Regions from separate parts of the Collinsella sp. AM29-10AC genome, predicted to be linked through region 2. Evidence: riboswitches for the same ligand, from Rfam matches in the RefSeq annotation. Region 2 holds a riboswitch; the other holds the start of a gene.
What was found. Region 2 has a riboswitch for thiamine pyrophosphate ahead of thiC (phosphomethylpyrimidine synthase ThiC). Riboswitches for the same ligand answer to the same signal wherever they lie in the genome.
Positions count from the first base shown of each region.

Region 1: another riboswitch for thiamine pyrophosphate. It lies ahead of thiM (hydroxyethylthiazole kinase); the one in region 2 lies ahead of thiC (phosphomethylpyrimidine synthase ThiC).

Region 1 is NZ_QSKB01000003.1:75,006-80,089, forward strand. Features, by position in the region: gene DW754_RS01970 (EAL domain-containing protein) at 1-56, opposite strand, end outside; gene DW754_RS01975 (patatin family protein) at 376-1,245, shown strand; gene DW754_RS01980 (thiamine phosphate synthase) at 1,347-2,042, opposite strand; gene DW754_RS01985 (thiamine-binding protein) at 2,039-2,380, opposite strand; gene thiM (hydroxyethylthiazole kinase) at 2,384-3,223, opposite strand; TPP riboswitch at 3,275-3,385, opposite strand; gene DW754_RS01995 (HAD-IIB family hydrolase) at 3,549-4,457, shown strand; gene DW754_RS02000 (LysR family transcriptional regulator) at 4,468-5,084, shown strand, end outside.
Region 2 is NZ_QSKB01000015.1:18,550-34,147, reverse strand. Features, by position in the region: gene DW754_RS06140 (inorganic phosphate transporter) at 46-1,095, opposite strand; gene DW754_RS06135 (hypothetical protein) at 1,346-1,684, shown strand; gene DW754_RS06130 (Bax inhibitor-1 family protein) at 1,768-2,463, shown strand; gene DW754_RS06125 (TIGR02452 family protein) at 2,601-3,752, shown strand; gene DW754_RS06120 (SGNH/GDSL hydrolase family protein) at 3,830-4,489, shown strand; gene thiD (bifunctional hydroxymethylpyrimidine kinase/phosphomethylpyrimidine kinase) at 4,823-5,653, opposite strand; gene thiC (phosphomethylpyrimidine synthase ThiC) at 5,836-7,170, opposite strand; TPP riboswitch at 7,163-7,278, opposite strand; gene DW754_RS06105 (hypothetical protein) at 7,342-7,857, shown strand; gene DW754_RS06100 (YaaA family protein) at 7,881-8,690, opposite strand; gene DW754_RS06095 (aminopeptidase) at 8,796-10,193, opposite strand; gene polA (DNA polymerase I) at 10,360-13,110, shown strand; gene DW754_RS06085 (Cof-type HAD-IIB family hydrolase) at 13,389-14,216, opposite strand; gene DW754_RS06080 (argininosuccinate synthase) at 14,771-15,598, shown strand, end outside.

The DNA.
Region 1 (5,084 bases), on a different contig from region 2:
AGAAGGTCACGGATGGTCTTTTCGAGCGTTTCGGTATTATTGCTGGCGTTATCCATACTGTAAGCGGCTTTCTGAGGTCGGGGCGGATTGCGTCGGGCGAGCTCGTTGTGCACATGCGTTGCTGCTCAACGCCTTGCGTGTTTCCAAGCCCCCGCCTTGCTGCGTCGTTGGGTTTATTTGTCGGTTCGTGCTCTCGGCTGATAACTACTGAGTAGTATAAACAAGTGTATGGAATTATGTAGGGGTGCCCATGTTGCGGGCGGCCATTATTCGCCAAACGGTAACGCGACGATGTTCGATGAAAATGCGACTGAGACGATATTTGTTGATGGGTATACTTGTTCCGTTTTAAAACGCAGGAACGGAGATGGTCGCATGGCACAGTCAAATATGACGCGCACGGTGGGGCTGGCGCTCGAGGGAGGCGGCTACCGCGGTATGTATACGGCGGGCGTGCTCGACGTTTGGATGGAGCACGGTTTGACCTGCGACCATATGGTGGGCGTCTCGGCGGGCGCGGCATTTGGCTACAACTTTAAATCGCGCCAGATCGGCCGCGCCATTCGCTATAACAAGGCCTATTGCGCCGACAAACGCTATGCGAGCGTGACCAGCTGGCTGCGAACCGGCGATATGTTCAATGCCGATTTTGCCTATCACGAGGTGCCCATCGAGCGCGATCCCATCGACCTGGAGGCGTATCGCGCCTGCCCCATGCGGTTTACGTGCGTGTGCACCGATATCGAGACGGGCAAGGCCGTCTACCACGACCTGCCCTATGGCGACGAGCGGGATATCGAGTGGATCCGGGCATCGTCGGCGATTCCTGTGGCGACGCGTCCCGTTGCTATTGACGGGCATAAGTATCTGGATGGTGGCGTGGCTGATTCTATTCCCAGCGCATGGCTGTTTGCGCAGGGGTATGACCGCAATATCGTGGTACTCACGCAGCCGGCGGGCTTTGTGAAGCAGCCCAACAGCGTGATGCCCATGCTGCGGCGCGTGTTCCGTCACTATCCGGAGTTTGTTGCAGCGCTTGAGCATCGGCATGAGGTCTACAATGCCACGCTCGATGACCTGGCACGTCGAGAGGCTGCCGGGGAAATCTTTGTGGTGCGGCCGAGCGAATCGGTGAAGGTGCCGTCGCTGTGCCGCGAACCGGATGAGCTCGAGCGCATCTACCAGGTCGGCCGCCACGATGCAGAGGCGACTTTGCCGGCGTTGGAAGCGTATCTGGCGGGGTAAGGGTCGCATACGGAAAGCGCATCCCGGAATGGAGGCCCAAACTGGGATGCGCTTTCCATTGCTGAAGATATGAGGCTGCGAATCAGCTGTTCGGCCTATGCCTATGCCTGCTGCCAGGTGTCGACAAGCTCCTTGGCCGCGGCGTAGGGATCGTCGGCGCTGCAGACGGCGCTCACCACAAAGAAGCCGTCGACGCCGGTTGCCTTAAGCTGCGGCAAGTCGGCCGTCTTAACGCCGCCGCCCACCACGATGGGCACGGGGCTTGCCGCGTGGAGTGCGGCCAGGTCCTCAAAGCTCTTGGTGATGATGGAGCCATCGGCTGCGCGTCCGCAGTCGCGCTTGGTCTCGGTCTCGTGGAGCGGGCCGATGCCCAGGTAGTCGACCAGACTCATGTCGGCGGTCTTGACGTACTCGAGCATTTCCTCGCAACGGGCCGAAAGGCCCACGATGGCGTCGGGGCCCAGCAGCTTGCGACAGACCTCGACGGGAATATCGCTCTGGCCCACGTGCACGCCGTCGACCGCAATGCCCTGCTCGCGTGCGGCGAGTACGCAGTCAAGGCGGTCATCGATCAGCAAGGCGACCTGACCGGTCTTGCCGGCCTGTGCGATTGCCTGCGCGGCGTCGCCGGTCAGCGCAATGATCTCGCGGGCGCTTGCCACCTTGGAGCGCACCTGAATGCAGGTAAAGCCGGCGTCGAGCGCCTGGGCCACCACATCGCCCACGGGGCGTCCGAGGGTGTTTTCGGGGCCGAGCACCAGATAGGCCGAGATATCAAGGTTGTCGCGGATGCTCATCGTGCTTCCTCCTGCTTTTTGATCTGCGCTTCCATGCGCTCGAGTTTGCCGGTCATGGTGTCGGTAAATCCAGGTCGAATATCGGCTTTGAGCACGACTTCGGTTCGGATGCCCTTGTTCGCTAACACAAAGGTCGCGTCGCGCACGACCTGCATGACCTCGTCCCAGTCGCCCTCGATCTCGGTGAACATCGAGGTGGTGCGGTTGGGAAGGCCGCTCTCGCGAATGACGCGCACGACCTCGGCGACCTCGGCGGACAGTTCATCGCCGGTGCCGCACGGGGCGATGGCCACAGCGACGAGCGTGTTCATGCCGGCATTGGTTGCGGGCTCGGACATGGCTTATGCCTCCTCGAGCTCGAGTTGGTTATCGGCGATGTCTTGGGCGGTTGCGCGGTAGAGCTCGTCGATAAAGGCGACCTTAAAGCTTGCCGGGGCATCGGCGACGGCGGCGGCACGCGTGCCGGCGACGTTGTAGACGGCGGTACCGCAGACGGCTGCCGTAAACGGATCGGCAGCGCAGGCGTACACGGCCAGCACGCCGCCCTGCGAGCAACCGCAGCCGGTAATCTTGGACATGAGCGGGCTGCCGCCGTGGGATTTGGCCACGGTCGTGCCGTCGGTAATCAGGTCGACTTCGCCCGAGACCACAACGGCGCCGCCGGTGTAGCGAGCGAGCGCCACGGCGGCATCGCGGGCGGCGTCGACCGTGTCGGTGGTATCGACACCACGTACGCGGCTCAGATCGGCCGACTCGCCCTCAAGACCCCACAGGCCGGAGAGTGCGATGATCTCGGAGGCGTTGCCGCGTACGATGGCGGGCTTGTACTGCTTGAGCTCGTTTACCAGCTGGGTGCGCAGGCTACCGATGCCCAGACCCACCGGATCGAGCACCCAGGGCTTGCCGGCGTCGTGTGCCGCCTTGGCCGCGCGGGGAATCGTCTGCTCGTAGATGGGGAAGAGCGTGCCCATGTTGAGATAGATGGCGGCGCCGCCGGCAACGAGCGCCTCGCCCTCGTCGGGCAGATAGACCATGGCGGCCGAACCGCCCACGGCGAGCTGCGCGTTGGCGACAAAGTCGATCGTCACCGTGTTGGTGATGGAGCCGGCCATCGGATTGGTGGCTCGAATCTCCTCTACGGCCTTGACCATATGTTGCTTAAGCTGTTCCGAATCAATCACTGCACATGCCTCCTTGGCATAGAAAAGGGGCGCTGTGCATAGACAGCGCCCCTGTAAAGGCGGCATGCTCCCTACGCCAGCATTAACTGACAGGTTCAAAGGATTGGGCCCTATGCCCTCTCAGCCTTGTGGTTTGCACCGCCGGCACTCCCGCATCGAATCTGTTGTTCCCTATACTAGCGCACCTGCCAATATGGGACAGGTTTATTTTGGCAGGTGGCAACAGGGGCGCTGCATTTTCCCAGATAAAACCTGCCAAGATAAACCTGTCCCTTATTGGCAGGTCGTTACAATAGACGGGATAAAGAATGACCGAGGGGACCTTATGATCAAACTTGTTCTGACCGATATGGACGATACGCTGATTCCTGCTGGACACGATGGCGCCAGCGACTGCGCCATCGAGGGCATTCATGCCATGCAGGCGGCGGGCCTGCATTTTGGCCCGGTTTCGGGTCGCCAGCCGTCCGCGATGAGCTGGATGTTCCGCAATCGCTCCGAGTGCTTCTCGACCGGTGCGTTTTGCAACGGCCAGGTGATGTTTGTCGATGGCGAGGCGGTTGCCTCGCGCGCAACTGATAACGATGCCCTTATGCGCCTGGCCGACTACCTGGAGCAAGAGACCGACGATACCTATTTGAAGGTCTACCGTCTGGGTGATGACTTTTGGGACAACGACGCCTATTGCGTGACAAGCGATCCCGAGCGTGTGCGTCGCGCCATGGAGTCAGGCGGCAACGCGTGGCTCAAGGGCGAAGAGGCTCCCTGTCGCCCTGTCGTTGACGATGCCCCGGTATACAAGGCGAATATCTGGAGTGCCCGTTCGCGCGAGGAGCTCGCCGAGCTGCGCGAGCGTGTTGCCGCCGAGGTGCCGGAGCTCTCGCTCGTGTTTCCCAACAACCGCGTGCGCCTGTTCGACGTTCTTCCGACCGGCTGGGACAAGGGCTGTGCTGCGCTGGAGCTGGCGCGCGCTTTGGGCCTGACGCCCGACGAGGTGGCCGTATTCGGCGATTCCGATAACGATTTGCCCATGATCGATGCCGTTCCCAATTCCGTTGCAGTCGCCAATGCCAACGAGGCCGTCACGGCTGCCGCGCGCTGGCATATCGGCGCTGCGGCAGATGATGCGGTTGCCGGGGCTCTGCATCAGATTGCCGCCTGCGCCGCGACGGGGGAGATGCCGTCGTTTATGCGTCAGATGGACGCGACGGGTTTCGACGTCACGAACGTCTAGGGAGAAAGCCATGAAGCTCCAGCAGCTCAGATATGTCGTCAAAGTTGCCGAATGCGGCAGCATCACCGAGGCCTCGCGCCGGCTCTTTGTGTCGCAGCCTTCGATTACCGCGTCAATTCGCGATCTCGAAAACGAGATGGGTGTACACATCTTTGAGCGCACCAACAAGGGCGTCATTGTGTCCGAGGAAGGCGAGACCTTCTTGGGCTACGCGCGCCAGGTGCTCGACCAGGCCGACCTGCTCGAGGGCAAGTACAAAGGCACGTCCGAGCAGGTGCCGCACTTTAGTGTGAGCTGCCAGCATTATTCCTTTGCCGTTAATGCATTTGTCGATGTGATCCGCGAGTTCGATGCCGCGCGCTACGACTTTACCCTGCGCGAGGAGCAGACCCACGAGATTATCGAGGACGTCGCGCATATGAAAAGCGAGCTCGGCATCCTGTATCTGTCGGAGCACAATCGCGAGGTCATCGAGCGCATGCTGGCGGCCAACGAGCTCGTATTCGAAGGACTCTTCTGCGCTACGCCGCATGTCTTTGTGTGCTCCGACCATCCGCTGGCGGGTCGCTCGAGTGTGACGCTCGAGGACTTGGAAGACTACCCGTTCCTGTCCTATGAGCAGGGCAG
Region 2 (15,598 bases):
GACGGGTGGGCGAGGTAATGCAGTCCGGATGGACGTTCGGTTTGACTAGAGGAACATCATGAACAGCTTGGCCATGACAAAGCTGATGAGTCCGCAGGCGGGGAAGGTGAAGAACCAGGTGAACATCATGTCTTTGACGACGCCGAAGTTGATGGCTGAGAGGCGCTTGACGGCACCGACGCCCATGATGGCGCAGGTCTTGATGTGTGTGGAGGACACGGGGATGCCGGTAAGGGTGGCAAGCAGCAGGTTTGCGGCGCCCGCCAGGTCGGCGGAGAAGCCCTGATACTTTTCGAGCTTGACCATGCTCTGGCCGACGGACTTGATGATGCGCTCGCCGCCCACGCTGGTGCCGATACCCATAGTGGCCGAGCACAGCAGCATAATCCAGATGGGGATGCCTGCATCGCCGACGCTCGTCTGGCCGCTGGCAAAGGCCACGCCTAAAAAGAGCACGCCGATGAACTTCTGTCCATCCTGCGCGCCGTGCATAAAGCTCATGGCCGCAGCGCTCGCGATCTGAGCGTATTTAAAGAAGACATTGGCACGTCGCCTGTTGGCGGCGGCGAAAAGAATCGAGACGAGCTTGCACAGGACCCAGCCCATGACAAAGCCCAGGCCGATGGAGAGCGCCAGACCGTAGATGACCTTCATCCACTCGTGGACGTTGACGCTGCTCGCACCGCCGAGGGCGATGGCGGCACCGGTCAGGCCGGCGATAAGGCTGTGGCTTTGCGAGGTGGGGATGCCAAAACGCGACGCTGTGGCGCCGTAGACGACGATGGAGAACAGCGCCGCGCATAGGCAGGCGAGCGCCATGGTGCTGTTTCCGCCAAAGTCGACGATATGTGAGATGGTGTTGGCGACGCTCGCGTTAAAGTGCGTCATGATGAGCACGCCGAGGAAGTTGAATGCGGCGCTCATGAGAATGGCGGCGCGGGCGGGCATGCAACGCGTAGTGACGCAGGTCGCGATGGCGTTGGGCGCGTCGGTCCATCCATTGACGAAGATGGCGCCCAACGCGAGGATCACGGTGACGGCAAGGACTGGGTTCGACACAATTTGGCCGAGGAAGGTTGAGAACGTTACGTCCATATATGGGCTTTCTCGAAGTTTGCAGACACGTTACAAAAACATGATAAATCGTATCACCTCCTGCGGGTCTCTTTACCGAGTTCTGATGGGAGAAGTGAACTTTTTGGCACTAAAATTGAATATTAGCCCTGTTGGCCGCGGGTGTTCTTTTTGCTAACACGCCATACGGACACGTGCGATTACTACGACACTCCAAAACCACAGTCTGTTCGCTTTACAACATGCAAACATGCGTTCGATAATAGGAGGCATGGAATATCGACAGACAGACGGCAAAACTCGGCGCGTGCACAAGCAGTATGTGGACGTCGTGGCCCGCATCCTCGCGGGCGGACAAGTCGTGCCGGTTACCGTCTGCTGGGTCGACGGTCGCTGCTTTACGATTGACGAGATCGTCTCGTCCACTGGTTTTGGCCTGACGGTCCACGGCGTTCGTACGGCAACCTATAAGGTGCGTTTTGGCGGGCACGCGACCGAGTTGTATCTGGAGGACCAGGCGTGCGGACGGCCGGACGGCTCGCAGGCCCACGTGATGCGTTGGTGGGTCTGGGCGTTTGATCGTACGCTTGAGGGCGAGCGCCGTAGGTAAGGACGCACGGCGTTCGGGTACAATGGCAGGAATCTTGTCATCTGCTGCGCCGTCTTTCACGGCGCTTTGTGAAAGGACGAAGTATGAACGATATCCAGGGCTATCAGAACGGCCCCATCGAGACCGGTGCAAGCCGTGCCAAGGAGATGTCGCCGCGCGCGTACAACCTTGTCATGTCTGCCCTGATTTTCTTGGGCTTTTGCGCCATGGGCGCCGGCGCCTACTTTACGAGCACCATGTCGTTTGCGCGCATGATGATGAGCGGCGCAGCCTTGCCGCTGGTCTTTGGCTCGTTTATTTTGACCATCGTCGGCATGGTCATGATGTCGGCCGCCGCCAGCAAGCAGTCCGTGGGCCTGTCCCTTGTGGGCTACGTAATCTTTGCGAGTACCTTTGGCCTGACCGCGTCGTTTGGCCTTGCCAACTACGACCTGCCCACCATCAACACCGCTTTTATCGCCACGGCCGCCATCACCTTTGTCTTTGGCGCGCTGGGCGTGACCTTCCCCAAGTTTTTCCAGCGCGTATATGGCATCGGTTTTGGCATTCTGCTCGCCACTGTTCTGGTTGAGATCGTGCTGATGTTCATGGGCGTCTCGCAGTCCATCACCGACCTGATCGTGATCGTGGTGTTCGCCGGCTTTATTGGCTACGACACCTATGTTGCCACGACGGTGCCGCCTACGCTGCCCAACGCCGTGCTCATGGCGTCCAATCTGTTCGTTGACATTATCAACGTGTTCCTGCGCATCCTGAACATCCTTGGCCGTCGCGACTAGTGGCGAATTGCGGCGGTGCTTGCCGTGCGGGCAAATCGATGCGAAAGGCGGTCCTTCGGGGCCGTCTTTTTTGTACGCGGCGGGGTATCATGGATGGGAAAAGCCGATAGCGGCAGCGACAGGAAAGGTGGCCACGTATGGCAGACGTCGACAACAGGAACCGTAACCGCAGGTCCAACCGAGCGGGTCAGCCCAATCCCAAGCGCGAGGCCCGTGCCAAGGCCGCCGAGCGTCACGTGTCAACTGTGTCCGAAGCGTGCGCCAAGGATATCGAGCGTTCGCTTGCCGGTGTTCGCGAGTTTGACGGTATGCCTGCCGGCTTTGTCGCGGCGATGAAGGCCAAGGTTCAGACTGCTGTGGCCGCTGAAGAACAGGTTGCCGAGGACGTCGAGGGCGCGGAGGCTGCCGAGACCGAGGCGGCACCCGAGAGCGAGGCAGCGCCCGAGACCGAGGCAGCTCCTGAGCCCGTCGAGGAGCCTGCCGAGGAAATCGCCGAAGCTGAGTCCGCGCCTGCTGAGGAGCCTGCTGCGTCCCTGCCTGAGGTCACCGTGCTCGATGCCTCCGCCACGCAGGCCATCTTGGACAACGGTCGTGGCTATGCGCAGTTCTGCGACATGGCCGTGCTCGCCTTTGCCTCGTTCACCAATCCGGGCGGTGGCTATATTCAGGGTTATCTGGGCCAGGAGGCCACGCTGTGCGCCGATTCGTATCTGTACAACGTTCTCGATAAGCAGCGCAAATGGTACGGCGAGAACCGTCGCCGCAACATCAACTGCGAGCTTTACCGAAACCGTGCGCTGGTGGTGCCTGCGGTGCGCTTCGATCGCAACCACGTGCATGCATACGCCGACGTGATCGTGGCCGCCGCGCCCAACGTTAAGCGCGCCCGCCAGGAGTATCGCGTGAGCGACGATGCTCTGCTGGATGCCCTGCGCGACCGCATTCGCTTTGTGCTTGCCATCTGCGACGAGCTGGGTCGCGAGAAGCTCGTACTGGGCGCTTGGGGCTGCGACAACAACGGCTTTGACGCCGAGGCCGTGGCCGAGCTCTTCCGCAAGGAGCTCGCGTCGGGCGACTTTAAGGTCAAGCAAGTCTTCTTTGCCGTGCCTTCTACGCGCTGGGATGAGGATTTTGCCAAGTTCGAGCACGTGCTGGCAAACTTCCCCGAGCGCAACGAGGAGTCCTATGCCCAGGTTGCCGCTCGCGCTGCGGCAGCTCGCGCCGCCGAGCAGGCCCAGGCTGCTACCGAGGATGATGAGAACGAGGACGATTGGCGCAAGTACCTGTAATCGGTACGTGCTGACAGATGGGTCGAGCCGGCGGGAGGGCTGCTCCCGTCGGCTTTTTACTGAGCGAGGGGCTTACGATGAAAAACGTTCTATGCTTTGGCGACAGCAACACCTATGGTTACGATCCGGCGGGCATGCGCGACGGCACCGCGGTGCGCTATGCGCGGGATGTGCGCTGGTGCGGCGTGGCCCAACGTGACTTAGGCGAGGGCTGGCATGTAATTGAAGAAGGCCTCAACGGCCGCACGACGGTACGCGACGACATGTGCCATCTGGACACCAATCTTAACGGCATCCGCGCGCTGCCGATGCTGCTCGAGGCCCATAAGCCACTGGACGCCATTGTGATCATGCTGGGCACCAACGACTGCAAGACGGTCTTTAACGTGACGGCTGCCGATATCGCCCGTGGCGCCATGGCGCTGATTCGCGCCGTCCGCGCGTTTCCGTGGACCGACGCTGCGCCTTGTCCGCGCATTCTGCTGATGGCTCCTATCAAGATCAAGCCGCAGATCGCCGATGTATATATGACCGATTTTGACGAGCGTTCCGTCGAGGCCTCGGAGCATTTTGCTGAATACTACGCGCACGTAGCCGAGCAGTTTGGCTGCGACTTTTTGAATGCAGCGGAGTTTGCCGAGCCGGGCGATATCGACTATCTGCATATGATGCCCGAAAGCCATGAGAGCCTGGGTCACGCCGTGGCGGCCAAGCTCCAAGAGATGCTCGGTGAGTAGCACGGCCCCAAACCACCACAATAGTTCTCCTTGCGACGGCTTGTTTCGTTGGTTTGCTTTGATCTGTAACAGTTGTAAGGCCAAAAACGGGCTAGATGTTACAGATTAAGATTATTTAGGTCGATATCGGTCGTTTGTCTCGATCTGTAACATCTAGGGTCGATTTTGCCGAGTTACTGTTACACATCGAGATTATCTTCTCAGTGGAATTTGGATGTCTCGATTTGTAACGGGTGGGCCGAAAAATGGACTTTAACTGTTACAGATCGAGATGTTTGTGGGAACCACCGCAAGGGTGCCTGTCCCCTTTGCGGTGGTTTTGGACTGCGAATCTTAATACTGCCACATGTGGTTGACGGGGCCGGAGCCTTTGCCCATGTTCAGGCCGGCGGCCAGAGCGCCTGTCAGGTAGGCCTTGCCAGCGTTGACGGCATCGGCAAGATCCATACCCTGGGCCAGCGCGCAGGCAATGGCGGACGAGAGCGTGCAGCCGGTGCCGTGTGTGTTATTGGTATCGATACGCTTGTGGCGGAACCACGTGGTGAGTGGATCTCCCAGATGGTTGCCCTCGTCATCGAGCGGCGCGGGTTCGGCCAGTACATCGTTGGCCTCGTTGACAAGATGCCCACCCTTAACGAGGGATGCGCAACCAAAGCGGCGGGTGAGGAGCATGGCAGCATTTTGCTGCGTGCGCTCGGAGTCGACCTCGTAGTCGAGCAGGGCCATGGCCTCGGGAATATTGGGCGTGATAACCGTCGCCAGCGGGAACAGGCGGCGGGTGAGCGCCTCGGCGGCATCTTCGGCAATCAGCCGCGCGCCCGAGGTGGCGACCATGACGGGGTCGACGACCACGTTCGTTGCGTTCCAGGCGCTCAAGCGGTCGGCGATGACTTCGATAATCTCGACAGAAGAAACCATGCCGATCTTGACGGCGCTCGGGCGGATATCGTCAAAAACGGCGTCAATTTGCGCGGCTACGATATCTGGCGAGATATCCTGTACGGCGGTGACGCCCAGCGTGTTTTGCGCTGTGATGGCGGTGATGGCCGTCTCGGCATACAGGCGGTGCGCCGTGATGGTCTTGATGTCGGCCTGAATGCCGGCGCCGCCGCTGGAATCGGATCCCGCGATGGACAGGACGGCAGGTACCTTACTACGATCCATGTTCGCTCCCTTGTTCGGTCGGAATCAAATGGGTCTTTAAGCCAGCATTATAAAGATGCCCGGGCCGACTCTATGTCGAACCCGGGCGGGCGATGCAATCTTTACGCAAATGCAAGCAAATGTTCACACGTCAACAATTGACAGGCACCAGCTCGCCGCCAGAGGCGGCCGCGGCGACAGGGTTAGTCCTCTATGCCGAGGTCGATCGTGGTGCCCTCGAAGATCTTGTTGACGGTGCGGACGGCGCACATCTTGCCACACATGGTGCAAGTGCCCTCGGTGGCGGCGGGGGACTCCTCGTAGCGCTTCTTGCCCGTAACCGGGTCGAGCGCGCACTCCCACATGGCGTCCCAGTCAAGCTTGCGGCGTGCCTGGCCCATCTTGTCGTCCATGTCGCGGGCGTGCGGCACCTTTTTGGCGATGTCGGCGGCGTGTGCGGCGATCTTGGTGGCCATGAGGCCGTCGAGCACATCCTGGGCGTTGGGCAGGCATAGGTGCTCTGCCGGTGTCACGTAGCACAGGAAGTCGGCACCGGAGCTGGCGGAGATGGCGCCGCCGATGGCAGCGGTGATGTGGTCGTAACCCACGCCGATATCGGTCACCAGCGGCCCGAGCACATAGAACGGAGCATTGTGGCACAGGCGTTTCTGCAGTTTCATGTTGGCGGCGATCTCGTCGAGCGCCATGTGACCCGGGCCCTCGACCATGACCTGGACGCCGGCGGCCCAAGCGCGCTTGCACAGCTTGCCCAGCTCGATCATCTCAGCGGTCTCGGTGGCGTCGTTGGAGTCGTAGAGGCAGCCCGGGCGGCAGGAGTCGCCGAGCGAAATCGTCACGTCGTACTCGTGGCAAATCTCGAGCAACTCGTCGTAGAACTCATAGAATGGGTTCTCGTTACCGGTGACCTCCATCCAGCCAAACAGCAGTGAGCCGCCACGGCTCACGATGTTCATCAGGCGGCCGGTCTCCTTAAAGGTCTTGGTGACCGACTTGTTTATGCCGCAGTGGATGGTCATAAAGTCCACGCCGTCCTCGGCATGCGCGCGCACGACTTCGAACAGGTCGTCCTTGGTGAGCTTGACCAGCGGCTTTTCCATGTAGCCGATGGCGTCGTACATGGGGACGGTGCCTACCATGAGCGGCGTCTCGTCGATGAGCTGCTGGCGGAACTGGCGCGTCTTGCCCGAGTTGGAGAGGTCCATGATGGCGTCGGCGCCAAAGTCCTCGGCGATCTTGACCTTCTTCCATTCCTCGGCGGCATCGGCCTTGTCGCCCGAGATGCCCAGGTTCACGTTGACCTTGGTGGACAGGCCCTCACCGACGCCAAAGGCGCGCATGCCCTTTTTGATGTGCACGATGTTGGCGGGAATGGAGATGCGGCCGTCGGCCACGCGCTCGCGGATGTACTCGGGGTCGCGATGCTCGCGCTCGGCGACCTCCTTCATCTGCGGTGTGATCCGCCCGGCGCGGGCGAAGTCGATTTGCGTGACGAGCTTGGGCTCGGTCTGTGCGCTCATTGGCACGGCTCCCTTCGTTGGCATTACCCATATCAGGTTTGCGGGTCAGGGCGGGCGCGCCCAGTCTCAGCCTGCCGTCTTGTCCTGCAAGCTCCCCGTTTATGTAATGGGCTCAAGTATAGCCTGAATGGGTACGATTGGGCCAACGAGCGTGCCTGTGGGGAGGCGTACATGGAAGACAAGCATCTATATCGAGAGACACAATGGGGTGTATCGGCCGAGGAAAGCCGTGCGCACCATGGGTTGGTCGCGATTGGTTTTGCGGTGCTTGCCGTGCTGGTGATTGCCTTTTGTATTTGGACGTTCGGCGGTCCTGGCGGCGCCACCTGGGGGTTTGAAGCCGACGAGGGCCTGCCGATTATGACCATGAAAGTTTCTGGTGGCAACACGGTTGCCGCACCGGGCGACTATTGGTATCCGCGCGACGAGTTTGTGCAGCTGCAGCTGAGCGGCGGGTCTATTCCGGGTGAAGAAATCGAACGCGTGACGTTTGATGCGACGCTCAAAACGCTGACGGTGAAGCTCAAAGATCAAGGGGACGTGCCCACGACCATGGACATTGCGCTGACGGAGTGGCGTCTGGAACCTCCGTCGGGCGTTACGGTATCCGACGTAGAGCACGTTAAGATTACCTACCAAGATGGCTCGACGAGCGAGATTGCAAAGGCCGATGGCTTGGCGGAGTAACGGGGTGTTTGGAAACGGCGGGCCTATAGTGCCTGCGCGTTCATGAAAACCAGGGTGTTTTTGTCTGAAAGCTCGGGGATGTGCCGATAGCCGATGTTGAATGCGGTAAGTTCGCTTGCATCCTCGAGCTTGTTTTCTGCCATCCACCGCACCATGGAGCCGCGCGCCTTTTTGCTGGCGGTCGACCGTTGGATGGGCTTCCCGTTGCGGATGCCCTCGCCAAAGAGGCATGTGACGGCCGTGGCGTCGCCCGCGAGGTGGGGCAGAACGGCTTTGGCATACTCTACGCTGGCGAGGTTGACGATCGTGGTGTTTGAGCCTGCCGGGGCGATAGCCCGCGCGAGCTTATCGCTCCAAAATGCGTAGAGGTCTCGGGCACCGTCGACGACAAGCTTCGCGCCCATCTCCAGCCGATACGGTTCGACGGCATGAAAGGGACGAACGCACCCGTAGAGGCCGGAGAGGATCCACAGATGGCTTTGCAGCCAGGCGAGCTGTTCGGCATCCATTACCTCGGGTGCCATGCTCTGGTACTGAATGCCGTGATAGGACATGATGGCAGGGGAGAAGTGACGGGCGAGTGCGGGATTGTCGAGATCGCCGTTTTTCAGGATGGGCCCGAACTCATGCAGGGTGTTGAGGCAAGGTCCCAGCAGTTTGTCACTCACGTTCCACAGCGCCTGCAGGCCGCCGCTGCCTTCATTCCGCTCGATATCTAGCAGTGCGCGGTGGAGGCGAGCTGTCTCGCGCACAAAGGGTGGAATGCCCAGGACTTCAAAAGCATTTTGGGCCGCGCGCATCTGCTTGGCGGGCGAAATGATGACCTGCAGCATGGACTCTCCTCTGCCAAAAAAGAAATTGCGGTGGAATACGGTCTGTTTGGGCTATTGAAAGACCAAATCAATCCGTATTCCACCGCAAGTTATGGGTGGGGTGGATTAGGCGCGCTCGAGGAAGGCCTTGTAGCCGCGATAGGCCTCGTAGATGTCGGCCTTGTTGGCGACCTCCCACAGGGCGTGCATGGACAGGACGGCAACGCCGGAATCGATGACGTTCATGCCGTACTTGGCCATGATGTAGGCGATGGTGCCGCCGCCGCCCGCGTTGACGCGGCCGAGCTCGCAGGTCTGGAAGTCCACTCCTGCCTTGTCCATGATGTCGCGAATGAGGGCCACATACTCGGCGTCGGCGTCGTTAGAGCCGCCCTTGCCGCGGCTGCCCGTGTACTTGTTAAAGCACAGGCCGCGACCCATAAAGGCGGCGTTCTTGGTCTCGAACTTGCCGGCATAGCCCGGGTCGAAGCCGGCGGACACGTCGGAGGAGAGCATACGGCTGTGGGCGAGCGCGCGGCGCAGAGCCAGCGGGCTGTCCTCGCCGGCGAGCGTCATGATCTCGGCGACGGTGTTCTCGAAGAAGCGGCTCGTCATGCCGGTGGCGCCCACGGAGCCGATCTCCTCTTTGTCGACGATGAGCGTGATGCTCGTGCGCTCGACATTGGCCACATTGATCTGGGCGAGCATGGAGGGGTAAGCGCAGACGCGGTCGTCGTGACCATAGCCCAGAATCATGGAGCGGTCGAGGCCCATGTCGCGGGCGGGGCCGGCGGGCACGACCTCGATCTCGGCGGAGAGGAAGTCCTCCTCCTCGACGCCGTACTGCTCTTTGAGGATGTCCAAGAACATCTGCTTGACGGGCTCCTTGGAAGCGTCCTTGTCGTCCTCATCGAACTTGACGGGACGGCCGCCCACGATCACGTCGAGAATCTCGGCGTCGACGGCGTCCTTGGCGGGCTTGGCCATCTGCTCGCTCGAGAGGTGGATCAGCAGATCGGAGATGGTAAAGACCGGATCGTCTGCCTTGTCGCCGATATTGATGTCGACGGTGGTACCGTCCTTTTTGCAGATGACGCCCACGAGTGCGAGCGGGGAGGCTACCCAGTGGTAGCTCTTGACGCCGCCGTAGTAGTGCGTGTCGAGGTAGGCCATGTCGCCGGCCTCGAAGGCGGGATTCTGCTTAAGGTCCAGGCGCGGCGAGTCCACGTGGGCGCCCAGGATGTTAAAGCCCTGCTCGAGCGGGGCGGTGCCCAGGTTGACGAGCATAAGGTCCTTGCCGTGGTTGGCGGCGTACACCTTGTCGCCGGCCTTGAGCGTGCGGCCCTCGGCGATCACGGTCTCCAGGTCGACGTATCCCGCCTCCTCGGCCATCTTGATGCCGGTCTTGACGCACAGGCGCTCGGTCTTGTTCTCGCTCAAAAACTGCTTATAGCCGCGGCAAAGCCCCTCGAGCTCCTCGACTTGCTGTGGCGTGTACTTTTTCCATGCGCAGGGACGCTCCATGACGCAGGCTCCTTTCGGATCGATCGTGCTGGTTGATGTACCGTGAGCCATCGTATCACGCGCGGGCTCGCGGTGGCGGGGGAGCTTGATGTGCGGTGGCCGCGGGGCGGGGAGCGTGTAAACTGGAGTAAGCAAACCGTGCCCAGCCCAAAGCGAGGTATTCAATATGTCTGACAAGCGCCGCACCTTTGCCGTTATCGACGGCAACTCGCTCATGCACCGCGCCTTCCACGCCGTGCCGCCCACCATGAATGCGCCGGACGGCCGCCCCACCAACGCGATTTTCGGCTTTCTGAACATGTTTCTCAAGATGATCGATGCCTTTAACCCCGACGGTGTGGTCGTGGCGTTTGACAAGGGCAAACCGCGCGTGCGCATGGAGATGCTGCCGCAGTATAAGGCGCAACGCCCGCCCATGGACCCCGATCTGCATGCGCAGTTTCCGATGATCAAGGAGCTGCTCACCGCGCTCAACGTGCCGATTCTGCAGTCCGAGGGCTGGGAAGGCGACGATATCCTGGGAACCATGGCGCGCCTGGGTGAAGAGGCCGGCTGCGACATGCTGCTGGTGACCGGCGACCGCGACATGTATCAACTCGTGACCGAGCACGTCAACGTGGTCTCGACCCGCAAGGGCCTGTCCGACGTGGCGATCATGACGCCCGAGAGCGTGGACGACCTGTATCATGGCATTACGCCGGCGCTCGTGCCCGATTTTTACGGTCTAAAGGGCGATACGTCGGACAACATTCCCGGCGTACCGGGCATCGGCCCCAAAAAGGCGAGCGCGCTCATCGCACAGTACGGCAGCTTGGACGAGGTCATCGCGCATGCCGACGAGGTCAAGGGCAAGATGGGCGAGAACCTGCGTGCGCACATCGACGATGCGCTGCTGAGCCGCAAGGTCGCAACCATTCGCACCGATGCGCCCGTCGAGCTCGATTTTGAGGCGACGTCCTTCCCGGCGTTTTCTGCCGACGAGGTGTCTGCGGCACTGGGTACGCTTGGTATCACCGCCATGCAGAACCGTTTCTTGGCGTTGATCGGCGGCGAGGGCGGGGCTGCTGCTGCCTCCAGTGTGTTTGAGATACCTGCTATGGTTCGCGCAGCCGCCGGCGATGCCGACGCGCTTGGTGCCGTTGCGGCTGAGGTCTCCCGCGCGATTGATGCCGGCGAGTGGGTCGCCGCCGTGGTGGACGACGACAAGGAAGAGGGCGCGCTCTTTGGACTGACGCGCACGCTGTGGTTGGCGACGTCCAAGGGCCTGTTCGCGCTCGAGGAGGGCGACGGCGGTACCACTGCCGTAGTCGATGGCTTCAACTTCGCCCACGGCGTGATTGCCGGCGTGCTTGCGCGCCTGTTTATGGAGGGCCGCGTGGCGAGCCCGGATACGAAGGCGTTGTTGCACGAGCTTTCGCCCATCGATTCTTCTGAGCCCGAGCTCATGGATCCGCTGGCAGTCGATTCCACGCGTATCTTCGACACCGTGGTTGCCGCCTACCTGCTGGATTCTGACCGCTCTGAGTTTGACGAGGCGTATCTGGCCGATACCTATCTGCAGATGGCGCTGCCTGCGGCGCGCGGTGCAGAGGGTGCCGGTGAGGACGCTCCGGCGCCTGCCGCCCGTACTGCGGCCCTGACGCTGGCGCTCGTGGCGCCGTTGCGCGACCGCATGGCCCGCGAGAACGCCGCCAACGTGTTCGATGGTATCGAGATGCCGCTCGTTCCGGTACTTGCCAAGATGGAGCGCGCGGGCATGCTTGTGGACCCCGACCGCCTGCACAGTCTGTCCGAGGGTCTGGCGACCCAGATTGCCGAGGTTGAGCGCAGCATTCGCGACCTGGCGGGTGACGAGACCTTTAACATCGGCAGCCCCATGCAACTTTCGCACGTGCTCTTTGACGTGATGGGCCTTCCGACCAAGGGCCTCAAGAAGACTAAGCGCGGCTATTATTCAACCAACGCCAAGGTTCTGAGCGATCTTGCCCGTGACCACGAAATCGTGCGTCTGATCTTGGACTGGCGTGAGAAGTCTAAGATCAAGTCCACCTATCTGGACACGCTGGGCCCGCTACGCCGTGGTGACGGTCGCGTACACACTACGTACAACCAGACCATCACGGCAACGGGGCGTCTGTCCTCGAGCGACCCGAACCTGCAGAACATCCCGACGCGCTCGGAGCTGGGTCGTACCGTCAAGACGGCGTTTTCGGCAGGCGAGGGAAGCGTCTTTTTGGCGGTGGACTACTCGCAGATCGAGCTGCGTCTGCTGGCACATCTCTCGGGTGACGAGCACCTGGTGCGCGCCTTTAACGAGGGCGAGGACTTCCATGCCGAGACGGCGGCGCGCGTGTTTGGTGTGCCGGTGTCCGAGGTAACGCCCGACTTGCGCAGTCGCGCCAAGGCCGTGAACTTTGGCATCGTGTATGGCCAGCAGGCCTACGGCCTGTCGCAGTCGCTGCATATCTCGATGGCCGAGGCACGCGACATGATCGACCGCTACTACGAGGCCTACCCGGGTGTGCGCACGTTCCTCGACAACGTGGTGGCACGCGCCAAGCAGACGGGCTACGCCGAGACCATGTACGGCCGCCGTCGTCATATTCCGGAGCTCAAGGCCAAAAATCCGCAACTCCGCGGCTTCGGCGAGCGCACGGCCATGAACCACCCCATGCAGGGCACCGCGGCCGACATCATCAAGATCGCCATGGCCCGCGTAAGCCGCCGTCTGGAAGAAGAAGGCTTTGCCGCCCACATGATCTTACAGGTGCACGACGAACTGGACTTTGAGTGCCCCGTCGACGAAGTCGAGCGCCTAACCACCATGGTCCGCGACGTCATGGAGCACGTAGTAGACCTCCGCGTCCCCCTAATCGCCGAAGCTTCGACTGGAGTGACCTGGGCAGACGCCAAGTAAGGGCATGATCACAATTCCAAAGTAATACAAAACCAGGAGGACGCCCCTCATCAACAAGGAGCGTCCTTCGTTCAATAAAAATCAGCCAAAGTATCTAGGCGCCAAGACGCCATCCAGGCGGCAAGCAAGTCACCGCAGGACCTGGCCGGGCGAGGCGGGTAAGTTTTTCGTAGATTCCGCACGAGCCGGAAAGCACTTAATGTGCTTTCCGAGCGAGCCCAGGACCTGACCGAGCGAAAAACTTACCCGCCTCGCCCGGCCAGGTCCGATGAGCTACGTTACCGAGCCGCCAAGATGGCGTCGATGAGCGTCAGTACGCCCCCGTCGTTGTTGCTCGGAATGCGCCACTTGGCATGCGCGTTCATGTGCTCCTCGGCATTGTCCACGATAAAGCTATGCCCGACGCGCTCCAGCATGGGGATGTCGTTGTAGGTATCGCCCACGGCGGCAGCATCGGCAATATCGATGTCCAGGTGCTCGCACAGGTGCGCGACGCCGGCGCCCTTGTCGACGCCCAGGTTCATAAAGTCGATCCACTCGCGCCCGGCGTTGGTGACGTAGAGCTTGTCCGAGAACTCGGGGCTATAGGTCTCGCGGAAAGCGGGCTCGGCGTCGTAGCCGGGGAAGAAGACCGAAATCTTGTTGGACTCGAAATCAATGCCCTCAAAGCTGTCGACGTAGTTGATTGTGTTGTAGTAGACGCTGATCTCGTCGTGGTATTGATGGTCGCGGGCAAGCACGTAGAACTCGTCGAAGCAGCACAGGACGGGGACAGCGCGAGGATCCTCCGAGGCACGGCTCAAGACCTGCTGATACAGCTCCACGTCAATATTGCTCTTATAGATATAGCTGCCGCGATAGATCACGCACGCTCCGTTGTCGGGACAAAAGGCGAGGCGGTTCTTGATGCCCTCGAACATCTCCTCGAGCTTGGGGGCGGGACGTCCGCTGGCGGGGCAGAATACGATGCCGGCGTCGGCGAGCTTGTCCAGGCGCTCATCAAGACCCTGGGGCAGCACACGCTCGTCGGTCAGCAGCGTCTTGTCCATATCGACGGCGAGAATCTTAATGTTGCCGATGTTGGCGTCCGATTCGTAAGTTTGCATAAAAAAGCGCCTTTCGTTTCGAGATTGTTTCAGACGTTATAACCATCAACTAGTAGTCGAGCGTATTTTCGCAGGAATGGTGCGTATTTGCACTGCAATTCACAAACTAATGAAAAAACTTTTCAGAAATTTGAATTTGTCGCTTGCGCAGCGTGCACTTTATCGTAATATAGCGAACATCGAAAACGGAGACGGCAAAAGAGCCGTTTACCGAGGAAAAGGTACCGTTTGCGATATTTGAATTGCGCCCGGCGATACGTGAAAGGAGAGGCAGATGCAGTTCGTAAAGATCATCACCACTGCAGACAATGCCATCCGACGCCAGCGCGCAATTTCCCGACGACGATAACAATCGTCTCTGTCCCCATGGGGCGCAATGCCTCAACAGAGTCATTTTGAGGTCGTTGGGTTTAAGCACGACATAGCCGCATGTTTCTAGGGCATGCCTGTGATGCAATCTGCTGAATAACCTGATATTGCACGGTTTTTGACCTCAAGGTGACTTGCAACTGACCGATGTTCTAACTAGCTACCAAGGGCGAAAGGAAACAGCCATGAGCAAGGAAAAAGTCGTTCTCGCATATTCCGGTGGTCTTGATACATCCGTATGTGTCAAGTGGCTCCAGGACGAGAAGAATCTCGACGTCGTTTGCGTCTGCGGCAACGTGGGCCAGGAGGAGACCGGCCTGGATGCCAAAAAGCAGAAGGCGCTCGACTTGGGCGTTCTCGATTGCCAGGTGCTCGACCTGCGCGACGAGTTCTCCGATGAGTTCCTGACCAAAGCCATCGCAGCAAACTCCATGTATGAGAACAAGTATCCGCTGCTCTCCGCCCTGTCTCGCCCGCTGCTTGCCAAGAAGCTTGTTGAGGTCGCCCACGAGTTTGGCGCGACCTACGTCGCCCACGGCTGCACCGGCAAGGGTAACGACCAGGTCCGTTTTGAGGCCGCCGTCAAGGCCCTCGACCCCGAGCTTAAGGTTATCGCCCCGGTTCGCGAGTGGGACCTGAAGTGCCGTCCCGACGAGGTCGCCTATGCCCACGCCCACAACGTGCCGGTTCCCGAGGGCGCCAACGACAACCCCTACTCCATCGACGACAACCTGTGGGGTCGTGCCATTGAGTGCGGTCACCTGGAGGATCCCTGGAACGAGCCGCTCGACGACGCTTGGGTTATGACCAAGAATCCCGAGGACACGCCGGACACCCCGACCTACACCGAGATTGAGTTTGAGGCCGGCAAGCCCGTCGCCGTCGACGGCAAGAAGATGAAGCTCTCCGAGATCGTCATCGCTCTCAACAAGATCTCCGGCGACAATGGCTTTGGCCGCCTCGATCTGGTCGAGGATCGTCTGGTGGGCCTCAAGAGCCGTGAGTGCTATGAG